3 regions of the Nonomuraea sp. B19D2 genome follow, and region 1 is predicted to be linked to each of the others. Evidence: riboswitches for the same ligand, from Rfam matches in the RefSeq annotation. Region 1 holds a riboswitch; each other region holds the start of a gene.

Region 1 (6,068 bases):
GCTGCCATCCTCGCCGAAGTCAACAAGGGCGTCGGTGTCGTTATCGCCGTGATCGGGGCGATCATCATCAGCCCCGCCGGATGGCGGGCACTCCTCCAGCCCTCTGCCTCGTGGATGCGGGCGCAGTTCGATCGCATCCGGAAACCTTCGCCGCAACCCCTCAGCCTGAGCGCATCCGGCTCCGGTGAGACGTTCGGCAACACGACGATCATGAACGCGCCCCCACCTCGGCTCACCGACCAGCCAGTCGCCGACCAGGTCGCGATGGTGTACGCCTACCTCCGCAGCGTCGAAGGCCGTCTCAACCAGCTCATGACCTCCCTCGCCGACGAAAAGAGCGCGAGGGACAAACAACTCGCCGAACTGGCGGCAACCCTCCAGGGCCGCTTCGACAAGCTGGAAGATCGCATGATCGAGCAGGAACGCCAGGCAGCCCGTATCGACGCTCGCGGCCTCCCGGTAATCGCCACCGGCATCGTGCTCAGCGGCATCCCCGAATGGCTGGCGGCGCTCCCATTGCGCATCGGCTGGGCCCTTCCGGTCATTGGACTCCTGCTGACGGGCAGAGTGCTGGGATCATTGCGCCCGAACTCCTCATGATGGCTGCAACCCGAGCACGCCGACCCACTGGCTGAAGCAACACGCCGACCGCGGCGACACCTTGATGCTCCACTCGCGGCACGAGGACAACCCAGTCCTGTTCCATGACGACGGCACCCTCACGGAGGTGGGCGCTGACTACATTGGCAAGCTCGACCGGCTCACTGGCGTTCGCTGCCACCGACTCCGGCATGGCCTGGCCCGTGCATACGCCACGGCGGTGGAATCAGCGTTGACCTGGAGTCGGCGCAACTACGCGCGCTTCTTCGGGCAGAGCGCCAGAAGCAGCAGGCAACGCGGGCGCTGCGCCAGGACCGGGGGAACCCGTCCGAGGGGCCGCACAGGTGGCACAGGCGGCTTCACCGGGGGTGGTATCTCCGTTCACGGTGTCTGAGCGCGGGCTGCCTCAAGCGCTCTGCCATCCACTGGCCTTCCACCTCACCACCGGGCAAAGCAAGCGACGCACCGGCCTCCGAACAAGTGATACCGAGAAGGAGCTTGGCTTGCAGGCCATGCTCACCACCGTTGGCCACGACCGAGCAGTCCTCGACAGCGCCATCCGGCGTACCGTGACCTCGCGAGAATGCTTCTGTTCGTGCACGTGCTCGCCCTGCCGCAACGCCATCGCGGTCTGCCGCAACAAACGATCCCGTCCACGGTGCACGGGCGGGCAGGGCTTGTCGCCGGGCTTGACCGGTGGGACGGGCCGTCCGGCTATCTGCTGGTCATGCCCGAACGCCGTCACCGCTTGGCAAGCCGTGGTTCAGCCCTGCTCGTGGCGCTCGGATTTTCACCCCCAGGCAATCGCCCATGCTGGGCGCACAACGCATGATCGGGACGGGGCCCAGTCGGCCCCGTCCCGATCAGTTGCGCTCGTTCAGGCCTTGTACTGCGGGTAGCCGTAGCCCACGACCTGCGACGTGGGCCGGATCCGCTCCTCCACCTTGCCGTTGCCGGTGTTGCCCTCGACCGTGGTGATCGTGCCGTCCCCGTTGTCCTTCTTGACCAGGCCCATGTGGTCAATGCTGTCGACGGTCTTGTCGTCCCAGGAGAAGTAGACGACGGCGCCGGGCTTGGCGACGGTGCCCCACCGGCCGTTGTTCTGGAACCACTTGGCCCAGGTGATGGTGTAGGCGTCCCAGCCCATGGTGGGACGAGCGCCGGCCTTCTCGCCGATCCAGGAGACGAACATCGCGCACCATGGAGCGTTCGCGTACGCCTGGATGTTCCCCCCGTCACGGGCGACGGTTTCCATGGCGCGGGGCGAGGACATGTACCACTGGTGGAACGGCGTGCCGCCACCCGCCGCGTTCTCGGTCACGCCCACTTGGGATTCCGCGATCTTGATTACCGCGTCCGCCGTGACCTGTGCGGGCTTCTGCTGGGCGACCGTGCGGTCGTTCTGGTGGTCCGCAGCAAGGGCGGGGGTGCCGGTGAAGATGGCCCCTGCGGCGACTGCGGCTCCAAGCACCAGCCGGGGACTGTTCGCCGACCCGAAGGCGCGAGAAAGTACGTTCTTGGTCATGCTGGGGTTTGCTGCTCCTTGCTTCCATGCCGCCTACCGGGTTAGCTGACGGGTTCGGGCCTGGAAGTGCCCTACGGAACTGCCTCGCGGGTGTTCCGATTCACCCCAAGAAATTGGGTCCCCGGTTCCGCTCTCTTCGCGGATTCGGCGGCCGCACCCTGCCCTGCGGGCATGCTGCCGTACAGGTGGAGCGCGGTCTCGGCAATCAGGGACGCACCTCCCCGCGTAAAGCAGTTGTGCTGGTGCGGCCCCAGGTCCACCAAATGTAAGAAATATGCATAGAACGGTGCAAATCCGGTTTGACCAGATGTGGCAGAATCCCTTGCCGGGCAGGGGTTTTGAGCGCGATTTTTTACCTTTCCGGTGCAGCGACATGACTGCTGACCACTACGGCCGTCCGTACATGCCTTCTCCTGAGTCGACCAGTCCGACCCGGCAAGTGGCCCAGACCAGGGAAGTCGACCAATAAGAATCACTACGATGGCCGGTAGCATCAACGGCATGATGCGCGGTCTAGGGGAGCTCGAGTCCACCATCATGGAGGTGATGTGGGCCCGGCGACGGCCTGCCTCCGTTCGTGAAGTGCTGGAGGAACTGCAACAGCAGCGCACCATCGCCTACACGACCGTGATGACCGTGATGGACAAGTTGCACGCCAAGGGTTTGCTCAAGCGCAAGCCCGTCGGCCGTGCCTATATTTACGAGCCCATCTCGTCGAAAGAGGCTTACACAGCCGATCTGATGCGGGCCGTGCTGGCAGGTAGCGGCAACCAGGCCGCCACACTCGTGCACTTCCTCGAACGGCTCACCCCGGAGGAGGCGACCGCGCTCCAGGCTGCCCTGCAGGTGTTCCCTTACAAAGGCGGGCCGGCGTGATCGCGGCCGTCGTCCTGGCGCTCTATATAGTGGCCGCCGCGATCTGGTTGCCGAGACTCATGCGAGTAGCCTGGCCGGGCTGTTCGAAGCGTGTGCCGCCATGCTCTCCGACGGCGAGGGCTTGACGGCGGCCGGTGCGCTCCTGGTCGCGGGCGCCACAGTCGTCCGTGTGCTCTCGTGCGGCGCCGTCGTCCTGACCAGGACCGGCATGGAACGACGCGAGCACGCGGAGCTGCTCGCTCTGCTCGGCCGGCGCGACGGCGACCTGGATGCGGTAGTGCTCGACCATGACGAGCGGCTGGCCTACTGCCTGCCGGGCAGGAACGCCCAAACCGTGATCACTACCGGTGCGCTGCGGAGCCTCTCGCCCGAGCAGATCGCCGCCGCACTGGTCGGCCTGGCCACCGGCCGGACGTCCGCCTTCGCGCTCGGCACCGGTGGGGAGACCGCGCTGGTTCGCGTACGTCGTATGCTCCATCCCGCATCTCCGCTCAAGCGGGTAGAACGCCTGGCCGGGGTGCTCAGCGTGGGACTGCTGCTGAGCGGACCGACAGCGGTCGCCCTGGTGCCCGGCGTCAGCTCTTTCCTGGCCCACCACTGTCATTCGCTCCTCACGTTCGATCCCTTCTCGCAGGTATAGGTCGTAGACCTCGGAGAAGAAGTCCGCCCACGTGTCGCCGTCGGGGAGCAGCCGCAGGGCGGGCGGCTCGTACGGGATGACCGCTCGGTAGATGTCGGCCACGCCGGGCGCCCCAGTGATCAGGACCATCAGAGGGCCGATGCCGTGGATCTCGTAGTAGAGGCGGGCGTCCGGGACTTCAAGAGAGCTCATGCGGTATGGATGCCTTGTCGGCTCTACGATTTTGCGAGACATGGTGTATATATCAGATACATAATGCTCATCGGAGAGACCGAACGACACTTCCATGACTGATACGCCACACGGGCCGCAGGAGGAGCTCTACAGCACTCCGCTTCCCTGGGACACCGGCCGCCCGCAACCGGCGTTCCTCGACCTCGCCCACGCCGGCGCCATCCGGGGCCGGGTGCTGGACGTCGGCTGCGGCACCGGGGAGCACGCCCTCATGTGCGCCGCTCGTGGCCTGGACGCCACCGGGATCGATCTCGCCCCCAGAGCGATCGACCGCGCCCGAGACAAGGCGCGCGAACGGGGACTCACAGCGCGCTTCCTCCAGCACGACGTGCTGAGGCTGGCCGAGTTCGGCGAGTTCTTCGACACCGTGCTGGACTCCCTGGTGTTCCACATCTTCGGCGACGACGAACGGCCCCTCTATGTGGAGAGCCTGCGCTCGGTCGTCAGGCCGGGCGGCCGTCTCTTCCTGCTGTGCTTCAGCGATCAGCAGCCCGGCGAAGGCCAGTACGGGCCGCGACGCGTAACGCGGGAGGAGATCGTGGACGCGTTCGCCGACGGCTGGAAGCTCGACTCGATCGAGGCCAGGACCATCGACAACACCGCCATCCCCGACGGCGTCCTGGCCTGGCTCGCCGCCATCACCAGAATCTGACCACGCGAAAGGACCGCGATGCCGACCGCCGAAGCGCACATCACAACCGATCGGGCCAGCCGCTACCTCGTCCAGCTGTGCCGCCATGCCAGCCAGATGGGGCACGGCTTCCCCAGCCACGCCAACCGCGGCCCGCACATTGGCGGCGAACGCCCGAAGAACGTCGAGGCCAAGTGGTCCGAGACGGATGGCACCATCAGCCTGGACTGGGGCACCTGCACCCTGCGGGCCACTCCCAAGGAGTTAACGCTGCACGTCGAGGCCGTGGACGAGGACGGCCTGCAGCGCATCCAAGCCCTTCTCACCAGGAACATCACCAGAATAGGCCGCCGCGACAACCTGACTGTGGAGTGGCGCCATCCCGACGGAACCACCAGCGCCTCCTCTGTCCCCCTACGCAGGAGGCGTCACACCGCGGTCGCCCTCACATCGGCCGCCGTCCTGGCCGTTGCCGTGCATATGGGGCTGGGCGCCGGTGTGCTGACGGTTCCGCACTGGGCGGGCTTGGGCGCGGACGCCGTGCTGGCGATGATCCTGGCGATGGTCCTGGCGAAGGGCGCTCTCGTCGCCATCCACCTCCGGCGCCGCCGCACCTCCTCCAGGGCCCGCTGAAGAGCCGCGACCGCCAGATGGAAGCCGTCGCGGACCGCCTGTCTCGGCTCAGCTCTCTCTAAGCGCTGCCAAGGTGAGCGCGACCAGCCGCTGGACGGCGTCCTCGGCGGGCAGGGCGGTGGCCGCCTGCAGAGCATGCAGGCAGAACATGACCAGTTCGTCCGCCGGCACGTCCGCACGGATCTGCCCGGCCCGGGCGGCGTCGGCGAGCGCGTCGCGCAGCATGGCGTGCAACCGCTGCTGGGCCTGGCCGACGTCCTCGGACCGGTGCAGGAGCGCGACGAGATCGGGGGCAAACCCGTGCCGTGCCATTCGCTGGTGCATCAGAGCGTACGTCTCGAGCATGGCCACGAGCCGCCGTCCGACGTCGCTCTCGCGCTGGGCGGTCTGGGCGAGGTGCTCCAGATGTGCGGCAACCATGCGACCATGCCAGGCCAGCAGGATCGCCTCGACGTCGGGGAAGTACTTGTAGAGCGTCGCACGGCCGATGCCGGTCTTCTCGGCGATCTGCGACATCGTCACCCCCAGCAGCCCACGTTCCCGCACCAGCTCGACGGTGGCGTCAAGGATCGCGTCATGCACGGTACGCCGGTGGGCCTCGATCGTCTCGTTCCACAGCTTCGGCATCCGGCTAGTCTACGAACTGTCGCATACCTGACAGCATGTCTTAAACAAGACTCTCCTGATTCCCCGCCGCACGTCCGCGTGTGACAATCCGGGTCCGCCACGCGGCAGGTCACGCTTCCACGAGGTGGCAACCTGCCGCTTCCACGGCCCCGCACCTTGCCATGGGCATCCTGGTCGCTTACGTCCGCTGATCTTCGGTGCGGCTCGCACGGGACCCGTGCGAGCCGCACCACCGCATAGTCGCTCAGCGACCGATCTAGTCGAACAGAGCCATTCCTTATTGGAGCCGGTCCAGCATCTTC
Region 2 (6,068 bases), on a different contig from region 1:
GTTGCTCACCATGGAGTCCGTCAGCAGGGCGCTGCGGCGGAGCGAGGCTCCGACGCTGCTGGTCGGCGGGGCGGCCGACAAATCGTGGGACGGTGCGGTCGCGCGGGGCCTGGGGCACCCGTACCTCGAGGTCCCGGACGCCGACCACGGCATGGAGATCTTCGGGGATCCGGTCGCCTCGGCCCAGGTGCTCACGGATGTGACGGAGGCCATGCACCGGTTCGTGGCGGGGCTGCGCGCTTAGGCATGCGCTGGCGAGCGATCTCCCGCGACTCCCTCGTCGAGGAACTGGCGGAAAGGGTCGCCGCGCGGCAGGGGTGGGTCCGGGTTGCCGTGGACGGCGCGCCGGCCGCGCGTCCCGAGACGTTGGCCGACGAGCTCGTCGCGCCGCTGCGGCTGCGCGGGCGGCCCGTGCTGCGGGTGTCGGCGGGCGACTTCCTGCGGCCGGCGTCGCTGCGGCTTGAGCACGGCAGGACCGACCCGGACGCCTTCTACGAGGACTGGCTCGACGCCAAGGCGCTCACGAGGGAGGTTCTCGAGCCCCTGGACCCGGGCGGCTCGGGGCAGGTGTTGCCGCGGCTCTGGGACAGCCGCGTCGATCGGGCGTACCGGGCGCCGTACCAGGAGCTGCCCCTCGGAGGGGTGCTGATCGTCGACGGGACGCTGCTGCTCGGGCGGGGGCTGGCGGTCGAGGCGAGTGTGCACGTGTGGCTGTCGGCGGGGGCGCTGGCGCGCGGGACGCCCGAGGACGAGCTGTGGCGGCTGCCCGCGTACGAGCGGTACGAGCGGGAGGCGCGGCCTCAGGAGGCCGCCGACGTCGTGGTCAGGGCCGATCACCCGGACCGGCTCGCCGTGCGGCTGACGCCGGACGGCGGCGCGTGAGCGGCGCAGACAAAGGCGGGGTGGCCGCCGGGAAAGGCGGCCACCCGATCAACGCGCCGTCGGGCGCTTGCCGTGGTTAGCCTTTTTCTTCTTGCGTGCCTTGCCTTTGCGTGAGCGCCTGGCCATAGCTCGCCTCCGATGATCGGCCGGAACCAGAGCGTCTCCCGCCTGCCCTGACCAGCGCAAGCGCACCACGCGAACTAACATTCCCCAACAATTCCATGTCATAATTTGGTGGAATCTGTTGGAAGGAGCAGGTGTGCTCGCACAGCAGCGTCAGCAGACGATCCTCGAACGCGTGCGCAGCAACGGCGGCGTCCGGGTCGCGGACCTCGTTCGCGAGCTCGGCGTATCCGACATGACGATCCGCCGCGACCTCGAGGTGCTGGCCGAGCGCGGGCTGCTGGAGAAGGTGCACGGCGGCGCCACCGCCCTCGGTCCCGGCTCGACCGAGGAGCCGGGCTTCACCGCCAAGTCGGCCCGCCAGCAGCAGGAGAAGGAGGCCATCGCGCGGTGCGCGGCCGGCCTCGTCAGGCCGGGCACGGCCGTGGCGCTCTCGGCGGGGACCACCACGTGGGCGCTGGCCCGCCACCTGATCGGCGTACCCGAGCTGACGGTGATCACCAACTCGATCCCCGTCGCCGAGGTCTTCCACCGGAACCCGCGTTCCGACCGCACGGTCGTGCTGACCGGCGGCGTACGCACGCCGTCCGACGCCCTGGTGGGCCCGGTGGCCGTGGCCGCGATCCGCCGCCTGCACGTGGACACGCTCTTCCTCGGCGTGCACGGGATGAGCGTGCGGGCCGGGTTCACCACGCCCAATCTGCTGGAGTCGGAGACCGACAGAGAGCTGGTGGCGGCCGCCACCAGGCTGGTCATCCCCGCCGACCACACCAAGTGGAACACGGTCGGCATCAGCACGATCGCCGAGCTGAGCGAGGCCGACGTGGTCATCAGCGACGCGGGACTGCCCGAGGACGCACGCACGGAGCTGGCCGAACGGGCCGGAGAACTGATCATCGCGGAGGGCTCGCCTTGAAGCGCACCATCACCCACCTGGCCGACGGCCGAGAGCTGATCTACTTCGACCGGCGGGACGACGCCGACAGGAGTGCGATCGACCGGCGCACGCTCGACCCCCGGCCGGTGGCCTCCGAGCTGCGTTACGATCCGCTGACCGAGGAGTGGATCGCGATTGCGGGGCACCGGCAGACGCGCACGTTCCAGCCGACGGGCTCGGCGAGCGAGTGCCCGCTGTGCCCGTCGTCGGACACCCGGTCGTCGGAGATCCCGGCGCACGACTACGACGTGGTGGTGTTCGAGAACCGGTTTCCCTCCTTCTCCGGAAATTTCGGGACTTATTCGGAAGCGGGTGGCTTGAGCGAGGTGCGGCCGGGGGCGGGGCGGTGTGAGGTGGTCTGCTTCACCTCCGAGCACTCGTCCTCCTTCTCCCGGCTCTCCACCGACCAGGTGGAGCTGGTCATGGAGGCGTGGGCCGACCGTACGGCCGAGCTGTCCGCGATCGAGGGCGTGGAGCAGGTCTTCTGCTTCGAGAACCGGGGCGAGGAGATCGGCATCACGCTCGCCCACCCGCACGGCCAGATCTACGGCTACCCGTACGTCACGCCCAGGACCAAGCTCCAGCTCGCCGCCGCCAAGCGGTACACGAAGGGCAACCTGTTCGCCGACGTGCTGGCCGCCGAGCGGGCCGAGGGGACGCGCGTGGTGGCCGCCAACGAGCTGTGGACGGCGTTCGTGCCCGCCGCGGCACGGTGGCCGTACGAGGTGCACATCTACCCGCACCGGCAGGTGCCCGACCTGGCCGCGCTGTCGGAGGCGGAGCGCTCGGCGTTCGCGCCGCTCTACACCTCGGTGCTGCGGGCCTTCGACGACCTGTTCGGCGTCGTGATGCCGTACATCTCGGCCTGGCACCAGGCGCCCGTACGGCAGGACCGTGAGCTCGCGTACCTGCACCTGGAGCTGTTCAGCATCAGGCGGGCGCCGGGCAAGCTCAAGTATCTGGCCGGCTCGGAGTCGGCGATGGGCGCTTTCGTGAACGACGTGCTGCCGGAGGAGGCCGCGCGTATGATTCGATCACAAGTAGATCACTATTAGATTTCTAATTAGGGTCGCATTACTCGTGATCTACCACTAACATCCCTTTTGCACCGGCTGTAACGGCCGTTGCGCGCCTAATCCCGGGCGTGGCGCCCGGGAGCCGGGGACCCACCTAGTTCTGGGGTGAATCCGACCACGTGTCGGTAGGGCACCTCCGCGCCCGAACCCGTCAGCTAACCCGGTCGGCAGAGGGAGAGGAACATCCACGTGGCGGCTGCGTCCCCCGTGAGCCTTGTCATCGGTCTCATCACCGCCGCGGCCGTCGCAATCCTGCCGGCGGCCACGGCGTCGGCGGCGCCCAAGCCGTCGGAGGCCGAGCTCCGCGCCCAGCTCAAGCAGCTCAACAGCAAGGTCGACAAGCTCATCGAGAAGTACAACCTCAAGCGTGTCGAGCTGGCCAAGGCGCGGGAGGCCGCCAAGGCCGCCAAGGACCGCCTGGCCACCGCGGAGCAGGCGCTGGCGGTGGCCGAGCAGCGGGTCGCCGACATCGCCAGGGTGCGCTACCAGAGCCACGACCCCTCGGTGCCCGCCTTCCTGCTGTCCACCAACGGCGGCGCCGTGGCCCTGCTGGAGCAGCTCACGGCCGAGCAGCAGGCCGTCGTGGACGGTGTGGCCAAGGCCCGCGACGAGAAGAAGAAGGCCTCCGACGCGGCCGCCGCGCTCGCCACCCAGATCAGCGCGGACGCCAAAGACGTGGCCGAGCAGCGTGAAGACGCCCAGGACGTCATCAAGGACATCCAGAAGAAGCTCCAGGACCTGGTGCCGTTCGGCCCCGGCCGCAATGCGAACGGCAGCTGGGCCCCGGAGCTGCCCACGGGCTCGGACAACATCACGCCCCGTACGCGGCTGATGAAGGCGCAGGTGGAGAAGAACTTCAAGCTGCCGCACGAGGTGGGCTGCTTCCGCTCGGGCTCCAGCGGCGAGCACCCGCTGGGGCGGGCCTGCGACTTCATGATGAGCACCGGCGGGACGATGCCGTCGGCCGTCGACAACGCCCTGGGCGACCGCATCGCGGAGTGGGCACTCAAGAACCAGGACAAGCTCGGGGTCAAGTACGTGATCTGGAAGCAGCGCATCAACATGGGTTCGGGCTGGCGGGCCATGTCGGACCGCGGCAGCATCACCGAGAACCACTACGACCACGTGCACATCTCGATGAACTAGCAGGAAGCCCGAGCTGCCGTGATCATCGCCAGAACGGCTCACCGCGATCACCGCCTGCGTGCGCTGGTCCGGCCTCGTTCACAACAGGTCGTCGAGGTCGACGGCCTGGGAGAGTGCGTCGTAGCCGGCGTCGTTGAGGTGGATGCCGTCGCCCGAGTGGTACTGCGGGCGCAGGGAGTCGGGGTCGGCGCTCTGCCGGACGACGGCGTCGAAGTCGGCCACGTGGTCGTAGGCCCCGCTGGTTCGGATCCAGCGGTTGACCTGGTCGCGAACGGCCTCGGCCGCGGGGCTGTAGGGGAGGGCGGAGCCCTTCATGGGCATGATGGTGGCGCCGACGACCTTGATGCCTTTGGCGTGGGCGGCTCCGTCGATGGTCAGCGGGGCGGTGCCGTACACGTTGGAGAGCTGACGCGCATGGAGGTCCCGCCGGCGCTGACGCGGACCACCTGGCGGACGGTCTCGGGGGATCGCCGGGCGAAGCCGTCCCGGGACCAGTTGGGGCCGTACCAGGTCGTGCCGGCAGTGGCGGGCTGGGCCGCGGTGCCCCAGGCCGCGTTCCACTGGCGGGTCGAGGCTTCGGCGGGGGTGGCGGCCAGCGCCAGGGCGAGCGCCGCGGTCAGGACGTGGATCTTGAAGGTACGCATGACGGTGTCGTCTTTCGGGGCTGTGTGCCAGGCGGTCAGGCGTTCTTGACGGCGGACAGGTCGAACTCGAGGGTGATCTTCTCGGAGATCATCACGCCGCCCGTCTCCAGGACGGCGTTGTAGGTCATGCCGAAGTCCTTGCGGTTGATCACCGTGCTGCCCTCGAAGCCGACCCGGGTCAGGCCCTGGGCGTCCACCGCGGTTCCGGTGTAGTCGAGGGGGATGGTGACCTGCCGGGTCACGCCGCGGATGGTCAGCCGGCCGGCGACCTCGAAGCTGTCGCCGCCGACGTGCTTGATGTCGGTCGATTCGAAGGTGATGGCCGGGTGGCCGGCGGCGTCCAGGAAGTCACCGGTGCGTAGGTGGTCGTCCCGTATGTCGTTGCCGGACTGGATACCGGCCACGTCCAGGACCACGTGGACGCGCGAGGCGGCCGGGTCGGCGGCATCGAGGTGGGCGGTGGCTTCCTTGACGGGGATGCTGCCGCGCACCTTGGTCACCATCGCGTGGCGCGCCACGAAGCCGAACCGGCTGTGCATGGGGTCGATGGTGTAGCTGCCGGTGAGCTCGCTGGGGTACATGCTGTGCTCCGCTCCGAATAGTTCAGCGCTGGAAGATTGAGCATGACCGTACATCGGTTTATTTCAGCGCGCAACTTTCCAGTGCGATGACTTGGTGACGCGATGGCTCAACCGCCGGAGCTCCGCGCAGATAGGGTCAGGCCTCATGACTGACACCCGGATCCCCCCGCCCCTCACCGGCGACGAGCGGACCGTGCTGAACAACTGGCTCGAGTGGCACCGCGGCACCCTGGCCGTCAAATGCGCGGGCCTGCCGGACGAGCAGTTGCGCCTGCGTTCAGCCCCGCCCTCGACGCTGTCCCTGCTCGGCCTGGTCAGGCACCTGGCGCACGTCGAGCGCGTCTGGTTCCGCCGCGTGCTGAACGGTGAGGACATCCCCAAGCTCTGGGACAAGGACCGCGACAACGACGCGGACTTCAACGAAGTGGACACCGCCTCCGTCAAAGAGGCCTTCGCGACCTGGGAGGAGGAGGTCGAGCGCGCCCGCGCCATCTCGGCGGCCAAGTCGCTGGACGCCGTCGGCGACCGCAACGGACAGGACTGCTCGCACCGCTGGATCCTCGTGCACGTGATCGAGGAGTACGCCAGGCACAACGGCCATGCCGACCTGCTGCGCGAGCGTATCGACGGGGCGACCGGCGAATGAGGGCCCGTTAGCCCTCAGGCATCAATGCTCGGT
Region 3 (6,068 bases), on a different contig from region 1:
TGTGCTGCGGATGAGGCCAAGGTGCGGGCTGGCCGCCTGCGGGTCGCCCGGATGGCCACTGGCCAGGAAAGTCCCGGGCCCGACCACTGTGAAGCCCATATGGTCCTGGATGCGCCCCGCCACCCGCTCGGCGGTCTCTAGCGACTTGAGTTTGAACAGGCCGTAATGGCCCGCCAGATAGAGGGCTCCGTCGGCCGGATCGACCCCCAGCCCGTGGATGTGGCCGATTCCTGGATCATCGGCGTTGGGCGCTGGGGGAGGCTGTGATTGCCCGCATGCCGACGCGGCAAAAGCCAGGATGGCCAGGGCCGCGGCTGCGGCACGAAGCCGTGGATCGCGCATGATGCAGATACTACTAGTTCATGTAGTAGTGTGGTTTTGCATCGATATGTGAGCCATCCCGCATGTCCCCGCATGTCCCCGCAGGTGGCTCGCCGGTGAGTGACGGCAGTGCCGGACGAGCGTGCCCCAACCGGGATCGTAGACCTGTGGCCGCCGGCTTGAACCGTACGCGCGCCCCTCACGTCATAGGGGTATGCGGTGCAGGTCGCTCGCGCTGATTCTCGCCGTCGTGCTGGTGAGCGCTGGTGAGCGCGGCGTGCGGTCAGAGCAGCACTCCTAAGGATTCCGGATCACCCATCGCAGTAAACCACCCAAGCGACAACCATCCTGTCGCAGTGTGGCGGCTGGAGGGTGGTTTCCTGTCGCCCGGCTTGCTCACGATCCGGCCGCCGCGCGTCGTCGTCTACGGAGACGGGCAGGTGATCGGTTGGGACATGGCTGTATCGATGACGCATCAGGCAAGTAGCACAGTTGGGCTCGGGACAGTGTTGGTGGCCGGCATAGCTTCACTGTTCGCCACCTATTGGGACGATGCCTGGCACACGGACATAGGGCGAGACGACGCCCTCATCCCTCCGCACCTGCTGCTCTACGGGGCGGTCGCGGTGGCTGGGCTGGCGGTGGCCGTCTGGGGCGCCGCCGTTGTCTGGAGGGCCCGATCGCTCGCAGGCGTTCTCCGCGACCCTGGCTTGAGCACCGCCGCCACAGGTGGCGCGGTAACTCTTGGGGCGGGGGTCGCCGACGCGTGGTGGCACGAGATGTTCGGGCGGGACTCGGTGCTGTGGAGCCCGCCGCATATCCTCGCGGTTTTCGGCACGGTCGCGCTCATCGTTGGCGTTCTCGCAGGCTTGGGAAAGAACGCGCCTCCCGGGCTGCGCTCGGTGGCCGGAGCCCTGTTGCTCGGTAGTGCCCTCATCGCGGTGCTGGAGTTCGAGACCGACGTGCCCCAGTTCAGTGAGAGCTTCTACCTGCCCGTGCTGCTCATCAGCGCACTTTTCTCGATGGCCGTGATCCAGCAGCTCGCGCTGGGTCCCTGGCCGATGGTGCGCGTGGTGGCGATCTACGTGGTGGTCCGGCTGCTCATCGCCGGGTTGCTGGTGGTGCTGGGGCGCTCCGCGCCGGATGTGCCGCTGGCCGTCGCCGGGCTTGTTGTCGCCGATCTGAGGTGGCGCAGCAAGAGCCTCGCATACGCCGCAGGGGCGGCAGGCGTGTCGGTGACGAGCGTACTGTCCAGCGTGCTGGGGGTTGCCAGTGTTCCTGTCGTCAGCGTGTTGCCCGTGGCCCTCACGGTGGTTGCGGTCTTCTTGGTGGTCTTGGCGGCTGGCTCGTTCCGCCGCGCCGCGGCCGCGATCGCCGTGGCCGCCGCGCTCGTGCCGATGGGGAGCCAGGACCGGGCGGAAGCTCACGACCCCGGCCAAGGAGAGATCGTCGCACAGGCGAAGCTCACGGGGGCCTCTGATGGGCACGGCACGCTCACATTGGCCGGCATCCTTCCAGTCGACTGCTCGGCGGCACGGACGTGCAGGATCCTGGCTCGGCGGGCGGGCGAGACCCGTACCGGGGCGGTGACCACGAGCGGCGGACAGGTGCTCGGCATGGTGAAGGTTCCGCCGACCGGGCGGTGGTTCACCTACCTCGAGGTCAAGGTCAAGCAGGGGATGGCTGAGACGTGGCTGCCGCTCGACGCCGGCGTGCCTCAGAGGACCTCGCAGCGCCGGGAGCTGTACCTGCCTGCCGGACGTGCGGGTGGAGAGGGGTTCGGGCCTGCGGAGGTCGTCAGCGGAGTGGTCTTGTACGCGATCGGGCTGGCCGTCCTCATGCTGGCCCTCGTGCAGACGCGGCGAATTGGCAGGTCGATAGCCTAGGCATCGTGACCATGATCGAACCCTCCCTGGTTGACGCCACTGCCGCCGCCGTGTCCCGATGGGGTCTGGCAGGCCTCACCCTGGAGCGCGTCGCCGATGAGGCCGGGATCTCCCGGACGACGTTGCACCGCAGGGGTGTCAGTCGCGACGACCTGGTGGGCGCTCTCGCCGCGCGAGCCGCGGATGAGTTCCGCGCCGCGCTGTGGCCCGCGCTCACCAGCCCGGGCAATGCGGTCGAGCGGCTGCGCGCCATGCTGGAGGCCATGTTCCAGGTGGCCGATCAGCACCTGGAACTGCTGGCCGGCATGTATGTCGCCCACGGGGAGATGTTCCACGAGCCCGGCCCCGAGGCCATGGTCGTCGACGTCTTCGCCAGTCCGTTCGACCGGGTGCTCAGGGATGGCGCGCTGGATGGATCCCTACGCCAGGTGCCTCCCACGATCACCGCCACGGTCCTGTTCAACACCGCTGGATGGGGATATGTGCATCTGCGGGCGAGCCACAAATGGCCGCAGGACCGCGCCAGGGACGCCGTCATCGGCCTCGTCGTCACCGGGCTTCTTCCACCCGGCCCGGACATGTAGGCATCGAACTTCGATATGCGACGAGACTCTCGTGACGCTGACCTTGCCGGATGCTACCTGTCTTGACGATGCCGGGATCCCATTGATCGCCGTGGTGCGACAATCCGCTCGCCGATCTGCCTGTTGGTCAGCCCCTTGCCGATCAGGTCGAGGATGTGCCCTTCCCTCTCCGACCACGCTGCAGGCCTTTCTGGCTGCTTGATCGCGCAGGCGTTGAAGCGTGGCGGCGGTGGTCTGCGAGTCGAGGGCAACTGTCCCGCGGCCACCGTCCGGACCGCGCCGACGGCGTTGAGGGAGGAAGAAGGTAAAGAATTTCGGACTGAAAACCCTTGCCTGGTAAGGGATGTTGGCGAGTTTTACCCGAGATGTCTCGGTCCTGTCTTGCACTCCTCTATGGGGATTACTTACCTTTTGGGGGTACTTGAGGCGCGCGACTAGAACCCTTTACGGGTGCGCGTCTCTCATTGCCGAGACCGTGCTCTACCTGCGCTGGCAGCATGCCCGCAGGGCAGGGTGCGGCCGCCGAATCCGCGAAGAGAGCGGAACCGGGGACCCAATTTCTTGGGGTGAATCGGAACACCCGCGAGGCAGTTCCGTAGGGCACTTCCAGGCCCGAATCCGTCAGCTAACCCGGTAGGCGGCATGGAAGCAAGGAGCAGCAAACCCCAGCATGACCAAGACCGTACTTTCGCGCGCTCTCCAGCCGATGAACATCGCGGTCGCAGCCGCTGTCACCGCAGGCGCGTTCATCACTGGCACCCCCGCCTTCGCCGCCGATCACCAGAACGACCGTGCGCATGCCGCCGAGGCCGCCCAGCAGAAGCCCGGCCAGGTCGCGGCGGACGCGGTCATCAAGATCGCGGAATCCCAGGTGGGCGTGACCGAGAACGCCGCAGGAGGCGGGACGCCGTTCCACCAGTGGTACATGTCCTCGCCTCGTGCGCAGGAGACCGTGGCACGCGACGGCGGAAGCATCCAGGCATATGTGAACGCTCCATGGTGTGCGATGTTCGTCTCCTGGGTCGGCGAGAAGGCCGGCGCCCGGCCTACCGTCGGCTGGGACGCCTACACCATCACCTGGGCCAAGTGGTTCCAGAAGAATGGCCGGTGGGGGACCGCCGCCAAGCCCGGCGCCGTCGTCTACTTCTCCTGGGACGACAAGACCGTCGACAGCATTGACCACATGGGCCTGGTCAAGAAGGACAACGGAGACGGCACGATCACCACGGTCGAGGGCAACACCGGCAACGGCAAGGTGGAGGAGCGGATCCGGCCCACGTCGCAGGTCGTGGGCTACGGCTACCCGCAGTACAAGGCCTGACAGGCTTAATTCCGGGGCGGGACCGACGAAGGTCCCGCCCTGACCTGTCCCTTGAAACAGCACCGTAAGTGCTCCTCCGGGGACATTCAGGCGTGCGGTGTGGTGTCGGTCGGAAGACCCCCACGGCGAAGCTCGCCGCGATGCTCGGCCTTCCTGCGCCCGCCGGCGCGGAGGCCGCCGGGGCGACGTCAGGAGATGACCATGCTCAATCGTCGCCATGACCACTTCGATGCGAGTGCGACAGCGGTCCCTGCGCGGTGAAGGCGTCACGGCAGTGGGTGGAGCAGAACCAGTAGGTGGTGCCGTCGCGTTCCAGTGAGGCGGCGGCGGTGGCGGGGTCGACCTGCATGCCGCAGACCGGATCGGCGGTCTCCGCCGGTTCGGCGCCTGTCTCGACGGTGACGGGCAGTTCGGCCGGGGGTTCCGCTGTGGGCCGGAGAGATGGCGGGGTGAAGCGGCGCAGTCGGTTGGCGTTGCCGACGACCGACAGCGAGGACAGTGCCATCGCGGCAGCGGCGATGATGGGGGAGAGCCGGATGCCGAGGAACGGGTACAGGATGCCGGCGGCGACGGGGATGCCGACCGCGTTGTAGACGAAGGCCAGGAACAGGTTCTGGCGGATGTTGCGCATGGTGGCGCGGGAGAGCCGCACCGCGGTGACGATTCCGGCGAGCGCGCCAGAGATCAGCGTGATGTCGGAGGCCTCGATCGCCACGTCCGTGCCGGTGCCGATGGCGAAGCCGACGTCAGCCTGGGCCAGGGCAGGCGCATCGTTGATGCCGTCGCCGGCCATGCCGACGCGACGGCCCTCGCCTTGGAGCCGGGCGATCTCGGCGGCCTTGTGCTGGGGCAGCACCTCTGCAAGCACGCGAGTGATGCCGACCTGGCGGGCGATCGCCTCGGCGGTGCGCCGGTTGTCGCCAGTGATCATCACGACCTGCAGGCCGAGCTGCTGGAGCGCGGCGACGGCGTCGAGGGAGTCGTCCTTGACGGTGTCGGCCACGCCGAGGACCCCGGCGGGCTCTCCGTCAGCGGCCACCATGATCGGGGTACGGCCTGCCACGGCGAGCCGATCGGCGGCCGGCTCGAGGCTCCCGGCGGGCACGCCGGCGTCGGCCAGCAGGCGTCGGCCGCCGACCAGCACATGACGCGCCTCGACGGCGGCGGAGAGGCCCTTGCCGGTGACCGAGTCGAAGTCCGAAGGGTCTGTCAAGGGCAGGCCGCGTTCGGTTGCGCCGGTGACGACGGCTTGGCCGAGCGGGTGCTCGGAGGAGCGTTCGGCAGAGGCGGCGAGACGCAGGAGGTCATCGGCGGTCCAGGAGGCGGTCGGCTCGACGTCGGTGAGCGCCGGGCGGCCGCGGGTTATGGTGCCCGTCTTGTCCAGGACGATCGTGCCCAGCTTGTGCGCGGTCTCCAGGGCGGCGGCGTCGCGGATCAGGATGCCGGCCTGGGCGCCCTTGCCGGTGCCCACCATGATGGACAGCGGGGTGGCCAGGCCGAGAGCGCACGGGCAGGCGATGATGAGGACCGAGACCGCCGCCACGAGGGCGAGCGTGAATGCGGGGGAGGGGCCGGCGACGTACCACACCGCGAATGTGACCACGGCGATGGCCATCACCGCCGGGACGAAGTAGCCCGACACCAGGTCGGCCAGCCGCTGGATGGGCGCCCTGGACGCCTGCGCCGCCCGGACGAGGTGGATGATCTGGGCCAGGACGGTTTGGGCGCCGACCTTCTCGGCGCGGAAGGTGAACGCGCCGGTCTGGTTGACGGTCGCGCCCACCACCTGGTCGCCGGGCTCTTTCTCCACCGGGATCGACTCGCCGGTGACCATGGACTCGTCCAACGTGGAACGGCCGTCGACGACCACGCCGTCCACCGGCACCTTCTCGCCCGGCCGGACGATCACCAGGTCGCCGGGCAGCACCTCGGCGATGGGAATCTCACGCTCCGCGT

The links. Region 1 has a riboswitch for cyclic di-AMP ahead of ABN273_RS43125 (CHAP domain-containing protein). Riboswitches for the same ligand answer to the same signal wherever they lie in the genome.
Region 2: it holds a riboswitch for cyclic di-AMP, as region 1 does, so the genes downstream of both, ABN273_RS57830 (coiled-coil domain-containing protein) here and ABN273_RS43125 (CHAP domain-containing protein) in region 1, are expected to answer to the same signal.
Region 3: it holds a riboswitch for cyclic di-AMP, as region 1 does, so the genes downstream of both, ABN273_RS37370 (CHAP domain-containing protein) here and ABN273_RS43125 (CHAP domain-containing protein) in region 1, are expected to answer to the same signal.

What each region holds. Positions count from the first base shown of each region.
Region 1 covers NZ_JBEFAK010000036.1:26,794-32,861, forward strand. The annotation lists gene ABN273_RS43115 (hypothetical protein) at 1-600, shown strand, start outside; gene ABN273_RS43120 (hypothetical protein) at 1,184-1,432, shown strand; gene ABN273_RS43125 (CHAP domain-containing protein) at 1,478-2,125, opposite strand; cyclic di-AMP (ydaO/yuaA leader) riboswitch at 2,141-2,285, opposite strand; gene ABN273_RS43130 (BlaI/MecI/CopY family transcriptional regulator) at 2,606-3,001, shown strand; gene ABN273_RS43135 (hypothetical protein) at 3,024-3,833, opposite strand; gene ABN273_RS43140 (class I SAM-dependent methyltransferase) at 3,928-4,527, shown strand; gene ABN273_RS43145 (DUF2218 domain-containing protein) at 4,546-5,139, shown strand; gene ABN273_RS43150 (TetR/AcrR family transcriptional regulator) at 5,188-5,766, opposite strand; gene ABN273_RS43155 (DUF305 domain-containing protein) at 6,044-6,068, opposite strand, start outside.
Region 2 covers NZ_JBEFAK010000093.1:1,973-8,040, forward strand. The annotation lists gene ABN273_RS57810 (alpha/beta fold hydrolase) at 1-244, shown strand, start outside; gene ABN273_RS57815 (nucleoside/nucleotide kinase family protein) at 247-882, shown strand; gene ABN273_RS60180 (50S ribosomal protein bL37) at 931-1,110, opposite strand; gene ABN273_RS57820 (DeoR/GlpR family DNA-binding transcription regulator) at 1,142-1,921, shown strand; gene galT (galactose-1-phosphate uridylyltransferase) at 1,918-2,997, shown strand; cyclic di-AMP (ydaO/yuaA leader) riboswitch at 3,062-3,202, shown strand; gene ABN273_RS57830 (coiled-coil domain-containing protein) at 3,208-4,164, shown strand; gene ABN273_RS57835 (GDSL-type esterase/lipase family protein) at 4,243-4,560, opposite strand; gene ABN273_RS57840 (hypothetical protein) at 4,539-4,808, opposite strand; gene ABN273_RS57845 (YceI family protein) at 4,844-5,389, opposite strand; gene ABN273_RS57850 (DinB family protein) at 5,535-6,035, shown strand; gene ABN273_RS57855 (ATP-binding protein) at 6,057-6,068, opposite strand, start outside.
Region 3 covers NZ_JBEFAK010000026.1:134,873-140,940, forward strand. The annotation lists gene ABN273_RS37355 (F510_1955 family glycosylhydrolase) at 1-342, opposite strand, end outside; gene ABN273_RS37360 (carbohydrate-binding protein) at 834-2,207, shown strand; gene ABN273_RS37365 (TetR/AcrR family transcriptional regulator) at 2,219-2,791, shown strand; cyclic di-AMP (ydaO/yuaA leader) riboswitch at 3,302-3,446, shown strand; gene ABN273_RS37370 (CHAP domain-containing protein) at 3,462-4,112, shown strand; gene ABN273_RS37375 (heavy metal translocating P-type ATPase) at 4,318-6,068, opposite strand, start outside.